Regions from separate parts of the Vreelandella mediterranea genome, predicted to be linked through region 1. Evidence: predicted binding sites of a transcription regulator. Region 1 holds the regulator's gene; each other region holds the start of a gene.
What was found. Region 1 encodes LexA, which represses DNA repair genes until DNA is damaged. Its sites were predicted from a motif close to TACTGTNTANNTANACAGTA; they were not measured.

Region 1 (4,053 bases):
TGCCAGCTGTATCCCGGCATCCGCGTCTTGGGCGTAGACCTCGCCAATGCGCGCCATCGCGGGAAGCCGCGTAACGCCTTTTTTGATGCGCTGAACGCGCCCGCCTTCCTGGTCGATGCCCAGCAGCAGATCGGGTCTTAGGCGGCGAATGCTTTGGCAAAGTGCACTGACCTGCTCGGCACTTTCTACGTTGCGCGCAAACAAAATGACCCCGCCCACGGCGGGGTCGGCCAGCAGGGCTTTTTCGGCTTGCGTGATAGCGGGCCCTTCGAGGTCGAGCATGACCGGGCCTGGCGGTTGCGTCATCGGCTTGCATCCAATAAAACGGCCGCCAATTCTAGTCGATCGGCGGCCTTAAACAAAATCCGGCGTTAAAGCCCCGAGGCGTTGAGCCAGACCGGCGTGCCAGGAACGGCGAAAGCGAACACTGCGAGCAGGTCGTCATTGCGCAGGCGAATGCAGCCGTGGGAGGCGGCGATACCCATGGGTTGGTCCGGCGGCGTGCCGTGCAGATAGATATAGCGGCGCTGGGAGTCGGTCTGGCCTGCGCGGTTAACGCCGCGCTCGAGCCCGCAAAGCCAGAGAATTCGCGTCAGAATCCAGTCGCGGTGCGGATTTTGCGCGCCCAGCTCCGGGGTAAAGACTTCCCCGGTGAAGCGCCGCCCGCGAAACACCGCGTTTTCCGGCAGGCCTTCGCCAATGGCGGCGCGCACGTAGTGCCAGCCTTGGGGCGTCTGACCACTGCCCTCGTTTTGCCCTACGCCGTTTTCACCGGTCGAGACAGCGCACTCGTGTACCACCGCCTGGCCCTGCCAGCAGCGCAGGCGCTGGGTGGCGAGGTCGACCTCGAGCCAAGGGCCATCGGCGGGTGGGAGATCAGCCAGATTGGGCGTCGGCATACGCAGACTCCTCCAAAGCGGGGGGAAGCGGCGCGTTCATGGCGGAAACCACCACCGGGCGTAGCCGCCGGACAAGATCGCGCACCGAGACCTGCTCGTTGTACTCCTTGGCGGCAATATCGCGCAATGCATCGAGCCCGGAAAGCGTGAAGATCACCGTGCCCAGCATGAAGTGAAGCCGCCAGAAGCGTTCCGCGTCGGGAAGCTCCGGCGTTGCCCGACGAACGAGCTCGACGAAACGGGTGAACACATCGCCGTACTGCTGCTGAATATAGCGGCGCAGGTGCCCTTGGGCCTGGCTATAGGCCAGACCCAAAAGACGCATGAAAACCTTCAGGCTATTACGCTCGGCGGGCACCGTCAGCACCGTGGTCGCCATGGCCTCGAGCAGCACTTCGAGGGGAATGTCATCCTCGCCGTAGCGCTCGTGGAGTGCGTCCAGCGCTTCGTGAAAGCGCTGGCTGAAAGGATCGAGATAGCGCGCGAATACGGCCTGGATCAGCGCTTTCTTGGAACCGAAGTGGTAGTTCACGGCGGCCAGATTCACCCGTGCCTTGCTGGTGATATTACGAAGCGAGGTCTCGGCAAAGCCGCGTTCAGCGAACAGCACCTCCGCAGTATCCAGGATACGCGTGACCGTATCAGATTGCGCCATGGCGCCCTCCAGAAAAACGAGTGTTTAAAACATCGCAAAATAGTAGGCCATTAACGCGCCAGTCTCAATCGCAAGAAAAGGTGAACTCCCCTCCTCGATGCCCGAACGGCTTTATAATCCGTGGCTTGAGTCATATACTGGACAGAGGAACATACTGTATACTTAAACACATATATAGCGAGTCACCTTTTTAGTTACCCTTTTACGCTGGAGTCAGACATGTCCCGTCCTCTTACAGTACGTCAACAGCACGTTTTTGACTTTATCGTTAAAACCATGAATGAGCTCGGCTACCCGCCTACCCGGGCCGAGATCGCTAAAGCGCTGGGCTTTCGCTCACCCAACGCGGCGGAAGAGCACCTTCGTGCCCTCGAGCGCAAAGGCGCGATTCGTATCATTCGCCACACCTCCCGGGGTATTCGCCTGCCCAATCAGGAAGGCACCGAAACCACCGAGCCGGCGCCCGCCGCCAACGAAAGCAGCGAAACGCCGGCAAACGGCTTGCCCATCATTGGCGAAGTCGCTGCGGGCAACCCGATTCTGGCCGCCGAGCACATCGACCGCTACTGCCCGCTTCCGGCGGACTACTTCACGCCCAAGGCGGACTACCTGCTGCGCGTGCGCGGGCTTTCGATGAAAGATATCGGTATTCTGGAAGGCGACCTGCTCGCCGTGCACCGCACCGAGCGGGTACGCGACGGGCAGATCGTGGTGGCACGCCTTGAAGACGAAGTCACCGTCAAGCGCTTCAAGCGCGACGGGCACCAGGTAACACTGCTGGCTGAAAACAGCGACTTCGACCCGATCGAAATAGACCTGCGCACCCAGCAGCTCGATATCGAAGGCGTAGGCGTAGGCGTGATTCGCGGCGGCAGTGGCCAAGCGCTCGGCTAAGCCACTCGCCTGTTTGAACGTCGTATAAAAAGCGGGGGGCACTCATCAGTGCCCCCCCGCTTTTTTAGTTAAAGACGACGGTCTTGTTGCCGTCGATCAGCACGCGGTCTTCCAGGTGCCAGCGGATTCCCCTCGCCAGCACCGATTTTTCCACGTCGCGGCCAAAGCGCACCAGATCCGTCGGGGTATGGCAGTGGCTAACCCGATGAATGTCCTGCTCGATGATCGGGCCGGCATCCAGTTCCTCGGTCACGTAGTGGCAGGTCGCACCGATCAGCTTAACGCCCCGCGCGTAAGCCTGGTGGTAAGGCTTGGCACCGGCAAACGAGGGCAAAAAGCTGTGATGGATGTTGATGACTTGGCCCGCGTAGCGGCTACAAAGCGCCGGCGGCAGAATCTGCATGTAGCGCGCCAGCACGATGCAGTCCGCCTCGAGCGCCTCGATTTGCGCCTGTACCGCATCGAACGAGGCCTGCTTGTCGCCTGGGTCGACCGCAATGTGAAAGTAGGGAATCTGGTACCACTCACTCAGCGCGCGCATATCCGGGTGATTGGAGATGATCCCCACGATGTTGCAGTCGAGCTCACCCGCCTGCCAGCGGTAAAGCAGGTCGACCAGGCAGTGGGACTCTTTTGAGACCATGATCACCACGTTGCGCCGCTTTTGCGTATCAACCAGCGCCCACTGCATGTCGAAGGCACTGGCGATCGGCGAGAACGCCTCCTCGAGCGCCTCGGCGGTCATACCGATGGAATCGGCAAGGATCTCGTAACGCATGAAAAACCGGCCCGTTTGCAGATCCGAATGCTGGCTTGCCTCGGTGATGGAGCCGCCGTGCTGGGCGATGAAGCTGGAGACACGCGCCACAATGCCCACTTGGTCCGGGCAGGAAACCACTAAACGGTAGTAATGCGACATAAATTCACTCAATATAAACACGATTTTAAAAATGCCAGGCCTTGTCCGCCATGAAGGGGGTCGTGGCGCTGAGCAAGGGCGCTAGTGTAGCGCAAGCGGGCCTGGCTGGCATCGCCATGATTGTTAGCCGCCCCCGCCTTACCGTATAGTTAAAGCCTTACTTTTCAGGCTGTTCATAATCAATGGATCCATCTCGCGTTCAACTTCGTCCCCGCCGCCGTCCACCCTTGCGCATACTGCCGCTTGGCGGCTGTGGTGAAATAGGAATGAACCTGACGCTTTATGGTTATGACGGCCACTGGATCGCCATTGATTGCGGCATGATGATTCGCCAGGATCTGCCCAGCGCCCCGCTTCAGGTACCCAATACCCAGACCCTGGCCGAGCTCGACATCATCCCCCAAGCGCTTTACATCACCCACGGCCACGAAGACCATATCGGCGCGGTCGCCTGGCTTTGGCCGAAGTGGCAGTGCCCGATTTACGCCACCCCCTTGGCCGCCGGCCTGCTACGCCACAAGTTTGCCGAGCACAGTTTGAGCAGCGCCGCCATTCACGTGATCGAACCCAATGAGGCGCTGGAGCAGGGCCCGTTCACGCTTCGCTATCTGTTGATGACGCACTCGATTCCCGAAAGCTGCGCCATCATGATGCTGGCCGGCGGCTACCGGGTACTCCACACCGGC
Region 2 (4,053 bases), 420 kb from region 1:
TCGGGCGGTAGATTTGCTCGAGGCCTTCGCGCACGGCGGTAAGTATTACTCGCGTATCGTCGCTTGGCGAGGCCAGCGCAATCATCGCGTGGGGAAAGTACTGCGGCTGGTCCTGGCGGTGGCGATTGGTGCTGAGAAAAATCATCACCGCCCGCGCCAGGCTTCGCTGCTCACGGAGTTTCTCGGCGCTGCGCTGGGCGTGGCGGCTGAGGGCGTGGTGAAGGTCCGCTTTAACGCCGGTCGGCTGGCCGAACGAGCGCGAGGTCATGATGCGCTGGCGCGGCTCGTTCACCGCATTCATTTCAAGACACGGCGTGCCGCGAAGCTCCAGCGCAGTACGGGCCAGAACCACGGAAAAGCGCCGCCGTAGATCGTGGTGGTCGCACTCGCGAAGCTCCCAAGCGGTGCGGATCTGGTTGACCGCCAACCGCTCGGCCAGCCGTCGGCCAATGCCCCACACCGCGCTTACCGGGGTCTGCTTTAAAAGCGCGGCGCTCTCCTGGGAGTCGGCGTGCAGCAGGCATACCCCTTGGTAGTGGGCGCGCTTTTTGGCGTAGTGGTTGGCCAGTTTGGCAAGCGTATGGGTGGGGGCGAGGCCCACGCAAACGGGGAGCCCCAGGTGGCGGCGAATGCGCCGACGCAGCGCCTCACCCATGGCCTGGCACTGCGCAGGGCTCAACCCGTCGAGATAGATGAACATTTCGTCGATGGAGTAGGGCGCCACCGCCGGGCAGGCGTCGCGCAAGAGCTGGCAAAGCCTTCCCGACATATCCCCGTAAAGCTCGTAGTTGGACGATTTCAGGTGGATACGCCCCTGGCGGCGCAGCGTCTCGAGCTTGAAAGCGGGCACGCCCATGGCGATATCCATGGCTTTCATCTCTTCCGAGCGGGCGATGATGCAGCCGTCGTTATTGGACATCACGCCGACGGGCCGGCCTTCGAGGGCGGGCTGAAAGACGCGCTCGCAGCTAACGTAGAAGTTGTTGGCATCGACCAGGCCGATCATGGCATGTACTCGTGGATGACCGCGCGCACCACGCCCCAAAGCTGGCAGTCGCTGTCTTCCAGAGGCAGCGGCGGGTAGCGCGGGTGGGCAGAGCACAGGTGCGGCGTGCCGCCATGCAGCGCGTAGCGCTTGATCAGCACTTCGTCGTCGAACATGGCCACCAGAATATGGCCAAGGCGCGGCTGGATGCTGCGGTCCACGACCAACAGGTCGTTATCGAAGATGCCCCAGCCCTCCATGCTGTCGCCGGTGGCGGTCAGGTAAAACGTCTGCGTCGGGTTCTTGATCAGCCGCGTGTTCAAATCCAGCGTGCGCTGCTCGTAATCCTGGGCGGGGGAGGGGAAGCCGCTAAACCCGGCACGCGCGTACAGGCCGGGAAACGCCAGCGGTTGAAAGGTTAACGGCCAGGCTGTCGCAACGTGGGCGGGTTGAGACGGCATCGTGACGTCCTCGAGAATAAAATAATGTATGTATATACAGTATTTGTTTTCGAGAAGAAAAATGCAAGGGTCACGGTATGCACTTTCTCAGCGGGCGAGCCAAAGCCCCACGACGATGGCGCTGATCACGGCGATAAAAAACACGGTATTGCGAACGCGGGTATCACGGCGAGGTTTCATAACGGTACTCATCAGGCAGGAATTTTTAAAAAAGGGGCGCTTGAAGCGGTCCAGGCGTTGGGCCTGGCATGGTAACGTTTACGCTATAAAGCGTCATCAAGGTAAATGCGCATGAACACGACGAGGCACTGCTCATGAACGACGCCGAAAGACCGCTTTCCTTGGCCGGTGGCCGCCTGGCGGGGCTTGCCTGGGGGCGGCCCGACGCGCCGGTTTGGCTTGCCTTGCACGGCTGGCTGGACAACGCCGCAAGCTTTACACGGCTGGCGCCGCTTCTGGTTCGCGCCCTCGATATCCGCATCGTGGCGATCGATTTTCGCGGCCACGGCCACTCCGAACACGGCCCGGCGAACGCCGACTACGCCCTGTGGGATTATACCTTCGACGTGCTCGACGCCCTGGACGAGCTCGGGCTCGAGCGCGCCACGCTGCTGGCCCACTCCATGGGCGCGGCGGTGAGCTGCGTGTTGGCCGCCGCACTCCCCGAGCGCGTAGAGCAACTACTGCTGATCGATGGGCTGGGCGCGCTCAACACCGAGGCCCACGAGAGTACCGAGCAGCTACGTAAAGGACTGTTGGCTTACCGACGCCCGCTTTCCAGGCCGCCGCGCTACGCCGATATCGAAGCGGCAGTGGCCGCCCGGGTGGCCGGTGGCGTCACCCCGGTGACCCGCGCCACTATCTACCCGGTGGTCGAGCGCAACACCCAGGCAAACGCCGAGGGTACTATCGAAATGCGCACCGACATCCGCCTGCTCAAACCGTCACTGGTGCGCTTCACCCCGGAGCAGGTGCTGGCGTTTCTGGCCGGTATACAGTCCCCGGTCCTGTTAATCGAGGGAGACAAAGGCATTCTGGCCGCGCGTCGCTGGTCGGAGAAGGCTCGCCAGGCGGTGGGGCACTTGACGCGCCAGATAGTGGCGGGGGGCCACCACCTACACCTGGAGCCCGAGGCCGTGGAAACGGTCGCCAGTGTGATAGGTGAATATTGCGAACGCGAAGCCGGCAAGCACGGGCAGTGATGAGCAGGCTCGAAAGGAGTGTGAAACCCTCGAGCGGCGCATGCCAGACCGTGGCTGGCAGCCGCGTTTACGGCCCACGCTTTCTAAGCAGTACGTACACCGCGCCGGTGCCGCCATCGCCCTCCACGGCGGAGCAAAATGCCAGTACCCCCGGCCATTCTCTGAGCCAGGCGTTGGTATGGCTTTTAAGAACGGGGAAGTCCGCCGTGGCGCCCCAGGCCTTGCCGTGCACCACCAGTACGCAGTGAAGTCTTTGGTCAGCGGCGTCGCGAAGAAAACTTTCGAGCTCCAGGCGGGCCTCTTCCAGGGTATAGCCGTGCAGATCGAGTCCCGCCTGCCAGGCGGTTTGGCCGCGCTTTAGCTGGCTAAACGTGCGGTAGGGTAGATCGGGAATGGTGAATTCCAGGTATTCCGACGGGCGCACCGGCTCCACGCGGCCGTCGGAGGTGCGCCCGGTCGCGGTCTGATCGCCACCTTTGACCGCCGCCTGGCGCCGTGCGGCCTGGGCGTCTTTTTCGCGCTTGGGTTTGCCCGGGTCCGCCTGATTGCTAATGAGGCGCCGCACGCCCGCCTCCTGAAGCGCCTGGCGAAAGGCGCTGATATCTTCATCATTGGGCGAGTGGCGGCGGCGCGACATGGGAGGCTCACAAAATAGCGGGGTGAAAAGTGGCTTGAAAACGCACAGTATAGCGGCCCTAACGGCGCTGTGAACCGGGCGGCGTCGAAGGTACAATTATTTAACGATTTTTACACAGCGGCGTTTACCAAGCGACGTTTTTAAAACCCCGCGGCGGTAAGGCTTTACGCCGCCGCGCGCTCAGCCAGGAGCCCTTGTGACCACGCACCTCAATGCCGAGACCTCTCACTCGACGCTTACTCTGCCGGAGTCGGCGTTAACCAGCGACTTGATCACGCTGCGCGATTATCTGCGCTGGGCGACCAGCGAGTTTTACGTGGCGGGTCTTCACTACGGTCACGGCACCGACGCCCCCTGGGATGAAGCAGTTGCGCTATGTTTGGGGGCGCTGCACCTGCCCTGGAACGTCGACCCCGGCGTGCAAGAGGCACGGCTTTTGCCCGTCGAGCGCCAGCGTATCGTCGAGCTGGTGCGCAGGCGCGTCGAGACGCGTGCGCCGCTTCCGTATCTGCTGGGCGAGGCGTTTTTTGCCGGTTTTCCTTTTGATGTGGACGAGCGCGTGTTGATTCCCCGTTCACCCATTGCCGAGTTGATCCTGGATGGCTTCGGCGCCTGGTTCGATGAAGAGCCCCCCGAGCACGTGCTCGATCTGTGCACCGGTTCGGGCTGTATCGGTATCGCCACGGCGCTTACGTTGCCCACCTGCCACGTCACGCTTGCCGATATCAGCCAGGACGCGCTGGCGGTGGCGCGCCAAAATATTACCCG
Region 3 (4,053 bases), 220 kb from region 1:
TTTTACGGCGATGCAGACCTTTCCCTCGATCGCGTCAATTTCGTCGGTCAGGCGACCGATCCGGTCGCGGATTTTGTGGCGAATGCGCTTTCGCGTCTTCCGGAGGTGGCGTTCGGCGCTGCCCTGATCTTCGTGGGGGTCGCGATGATCTTTCTTACCATTCGCTACATCGGCAAGCTTTTATCAAGGCTGATGGTAGGGCGCGCCCGGCAGATCATGCTCAGCGCCATCGGGCGCGGCTCGATCACTGGCGTTATGTCGGGCGCGCTGGTGACGATACTGGTGCAGTCTTCGTCGACGACCACCAGCCTGACGGTGCCCATGGCCGGCTCCGGTGCGTTTACCCTACGCCAAATCTATCCCTTCACGATTGGCAGTAACCTGGGGACCACCATGACCGCGCTGCTCGCAGCGACGGCCATCAGTGGCTCCACGGCGCTGCTGGCGTTGGAAATCGCGCTGGTGCACCTGCTGTTCAACGTGTTTGCAGTGCTGATTATCGGGGGAATACCGTTTTTACGCCTGCTGCCGGTCAAAGGTGCCCAGTGGCTGGGCCGGGCCAGCGTCGAGCGCAAAGAGGTCGCTGGTATGTGGATGCTGGGCGTGTTTATCGCGCTGCCCGCCTTGTTGATTGCCATTACCGTCATAGCCGGATAACGCCCTGAATAGCTCAATGAGCTGCGAACGCGCCAACGTTAGCCGGGACCGGCCAAGTCGAATAGATCGCCCTGAGCGTGGGGCGCTCTGAAATCCCGGGTATTGAGGCCCTGCTCGGCCCGGGGCTGCATACCCCACTGGCGGCTGGAGCGCTTGAAGCGCTGGTCGATTATATCGACGAACACCCCTTCGCCGCGAAAACGCTTTCCAAACGCTGCCTCGTTGGTTTTGCCGCCACGGCACTGGCGAATCAGGCTCATCACCTTGTCGGCGCGCTCGGGGTAGTGGGTGGTCAGCCACTCTTCGAACAGCGGCGCGACCTCACGGGGCAAGCGCAACAGCATCCAGTTTGCCGTGCGCGCGCCAGAGCGGCTCGCGGCCTCGATTAACCGCTCGATCTCGTGATCGGTAAGCCCGGGAATCACCGGCGAGACCAGCACACCCACCGGGATACCCGCGGTGTTGAGCTCGCGGATCACCTTCAGCCGCGCCTGGGGCGAAGCCGCCCGTGGCTCCAGCGTGCGCTTCAAATTCGCATCCAGGCTGGTCAGGCTGACCAGCACGCGCACCAGGCGGTGCTCGGCCATTTTTGCCAAAAGCTCGATATCGCGCAGAACGAGTGTGCCTTTGGTCACCAGCGTGACCGGATGGCGGCATTGGTATAAAAACTCTAAAAGGCGCCGGGTGGTTTGGTGTTTCGCCTCGATGGGCTGGTAGCAGTCGGTATTGCCCGACAGGTTGATAGGGCGGCAGGTATAGCCCGGTTGGCTCAGCTCTTCTTTCAAATGCTCGATCAACCCGGTCCGGGCAATCAGTTTCGTCTCGAAATCGAGCCCCGGCGACATATCCCAATAGGCGTGAGAAGGGCGGGCAAAGCAGTAGATACAGCCATGCTCGCAGCCGCGGTACGGGTTCAAGGAGCGATCAAAGGAGAGATCCGGCGAGCTGTTCCAGGCAAGCGCGCTTTTACTCGGCTCTTCGCGTATTTCGGTGGCAAGCGAGGTCGGAGCCTCTTCCTGCCACCAGCCATCGGACTCGTATTCGCTTTTCGAGGGCGCGAAGCGGTTGTGCGGGTCGAAGGTGGCGCCTCGGCCTTTAAAAGGCGCCTTGCCTTGCGGCGTGAGAGGTTGCGCCATTGCTACATCCTTATAGTGTATATAAATACAGTATATAACGATGCCTCTACAGCGCAAGTGCCACCTTTAACCGCGTCATTTTATAAAAGTAGTGGCCTATATTCACCAAACTGTCATTAATGGCTTTTAAGTTCACTAGCAAGGCCACAGCCACTCGGAGAGTTATATGCAAACGTTCAAACGCGGTGCGCTTACCGTCGCCATCGGTGCCCTGTTCGCCACGCCGGGCTTTGCCCAGCAAGACACAGCCAAAAACGTCATTTTGATGATTACCGACGGCGCGGGGATCGAAACATTCCGCGCGGCCAGCTACTACCGTCACGGTGCACTAGGCCACGAAGTGTATGACGGTTTCGATACGCAGCTCTTCGCGGCCACGTATCCGCTGACCACCGCCACCGAACCCACCTTGAGCGATGACGATAGGGTGAGCTTCGACCCCGCTGAGCTATGGTCCGACGAGGCGGTCGAGGGCGTGGGCTTTGAAGGTAAGCTGGCCGACTACGACGGCTTTTTTGCAGGCTACAACTATGCCCGTGAGAATTTCACCGACAGCGCCGCCGCGGGCACCGCGCTCGCGTCGGGGCAAAAAACCTACAATAGCGCCATCAACTGGTCGAACGACGACGAGGCGCTCAAACATATTGGCGAGTACGTCGTCGATAGCGGCCGAGCGCTGGGCGTGGTGAGTTCCGTACAGCTAAGCCACGCCACACCCGCCGCGTTTTTGGGCCACAACGCCAATCGCAACGAATACGCCGCGTTGGGCGAAGAAATTATCGATTCGGGGCTTGCCACGGTCGTATTCGGAGCGGGGCACCCTTACTTTGATGAGGCGGGCAACGGCGTCGACGACCCCGAAGAGGACGCCTTTCGCTACGTGGGCGGCCAGGCCACTTGGCAGCGTGTGATGGATGGAGACACCGACTATCAGTTGATCGAAACCCGCGACGATTTCGAATCGCTGGCCCAGGGCGGCCTGACACTTGAAAAAGATAAAGTGCTGGGTGTGGCGCAAAACAACGCCACGCTGCAGTTCAACCGTCCAGGCGTCGCCGCCGGTGACCTGCTCGACAACGTGCCCAGCCTGCCCACGATGACGCGCGGCGCGCTCGAGGTGCTCAAGAATAACGACGAAGGCTTCTTCCTGATGGTCGAAGGCGGCGCCGTCGACTGGGCGGCGCATGCCAATAACCTGCCGCGCCTGGTCGAAGAGCAGGTCGATTTCAATGAAGCGGTCGAAGCCGCCGTCGAGTGGGTCGAGGCGAATAGCAGCTTCGACGAGACCATGATCATCGTCACCACCGACCACGGTAACGGTTTGCTACAAGGTCCTGATTCCGACCAGAACGCCTACAGCCCGGTCGTAAGCCAAGGCGCGGGGGCGCTGCCGCTGGTACGTTGGCACTCGGATAACCACACCCGCGAGCTGGTACCGCTCTACGCCAAAGGCGCTGGCGCCGAGTTCTTCACGGACGTGGCCGAGCGAGACGAAGGGCTTGCCACCTACGACGTCGACGACGCGGCGCAGTACTGGGTCGACAACACCGACGTATTCCGCGCAGCGATGAACGCGCTGGGTATCGACGAGGATAGCGAAGCGCGTTAACCAGTGCGGCCCTTTGGCTTGACGTTAGCCCCCCGGCGAGCAATCGCCGGGGGGCTGCGTTTAAGCGTTTTTTAGAACAGGGTTAAGCAACGTATCATCAGAATTTTACGGAGGTTTCATGCAGGCTTTTTCCGTTGTCTTGATACGTGTGCTGGCAATCTATCTAATCGTCACCCCGGTGATGGTGCTGTGGCCCGCGGCGATGAGCGCTTCTGGCGTGGGGGAGTTCGATCAGTGGCGGCTCATCGTCATCACAGGCGTTCTACCCGCGCTTTTTATCGGGGCGCTGCTCTGGTTCAAGGCGCCCGCTATTGGGCAAAGGCTTCACCGCTACGAAAGCGCCCCAAGTGCGGCGCTGGACGAGGCGGGCCTGGTACGCGCAGGCAGTTTCTTGATCGGTGTGTATTTACTGGTTCAGCACCTGGGCGGTTTGCTGAGCACTCTGGGCTTTGCAGGGCGCATCGACTATGGCGCGCTGGCGGTTATCCTGCTCAGCCTAGTGTTGATACTGGGCGTAAACTTCATCGAAAAGCTCTACCACCGCTTCAGGAATTTTTAAAACCACCAGGTGAACTTGGCATGCGAGCGTGGTCCTATTTCGGTAACATGACCGTCGAATCGTCTTTCTCTGGAAGGCGAAGGGCTCGCTGT

Region 2: ACWFVE_RS05135 (LexA family protein) is a predicted target of LexA. The motif match lies at 1,469-1,488, and genes of this name have one in related genera.
Region 3: ACWFVE_RS06075 (PA0069 family radical SAM protein) is a predicted target of LexA. The motif match lies at 1,807-1,826, and genes of this name have one in related genera.

The regions. Positions count from the first base shown of each region.
Region 1 is NZ_OZ310198.1:1,510,115-1,514,167, reverse strand. It holds gene nagZ (beta-N-acetylhexosaminidase) at 1-306, opposite strand, end outside; gene ACWFVE_RS07160 (L,D-transpeptidase family protein) at 372-899, opposite strand; gene ACWFVE_RS07155 (TetR/AcrR family transcriptional regulator) at 877-1,554, opposite strand; gene lexA (transcriptional repressor LexA) at 1,774-2,448, shown strand; gene purU (formyltetrahydrofolate deformylase) at 2,513-3,367, opposite strand; gene ACWFVE_RS07140 (ribonuclease J) at 3,634-4,053, shown strand, end outside.
Region 2 is NZ_OZ310198.1:1,094,248-1,098,300, forward strand. It holds gene ACWFVE_RS05130 (Y-family DNA polymerase) at 1-1,006, opposite strand, end outside; gene ACWFVE_RS05135 (LexA family protein) at 1,003-1,446, opposite strand; gene ACWFVE_RS05140 (alpha/beta fold hydrolase) at 1,761-2,648, shown strand; gene ACWFVE_RS05145 (Smr/MutS family protein) at 2,716-3,285, opposite strand; gene prmB (50S ribosomal protein L3 N(5)-glutamine methyltransferase) at 3,482-4,053, shown strand, end outside.
Region 3 is NZ_OZ310198.1:1,289,858-1,293,910, forward strand. It holds gene ACWFVE_RS06070 (Na/Pi symporter) at 1-657, shown strand, start outside; gene ACWFVE_RS06075 (PA0069 family radical SAM protein) at 696-1,793, opposite strand; gene ACWFVE_RS06080 (alkaline phosphatase) at 1,960-3,402, shown strand; gene ACWFVE_RS06085 (hypothetical protein) at 3,521-3,961, shown strand.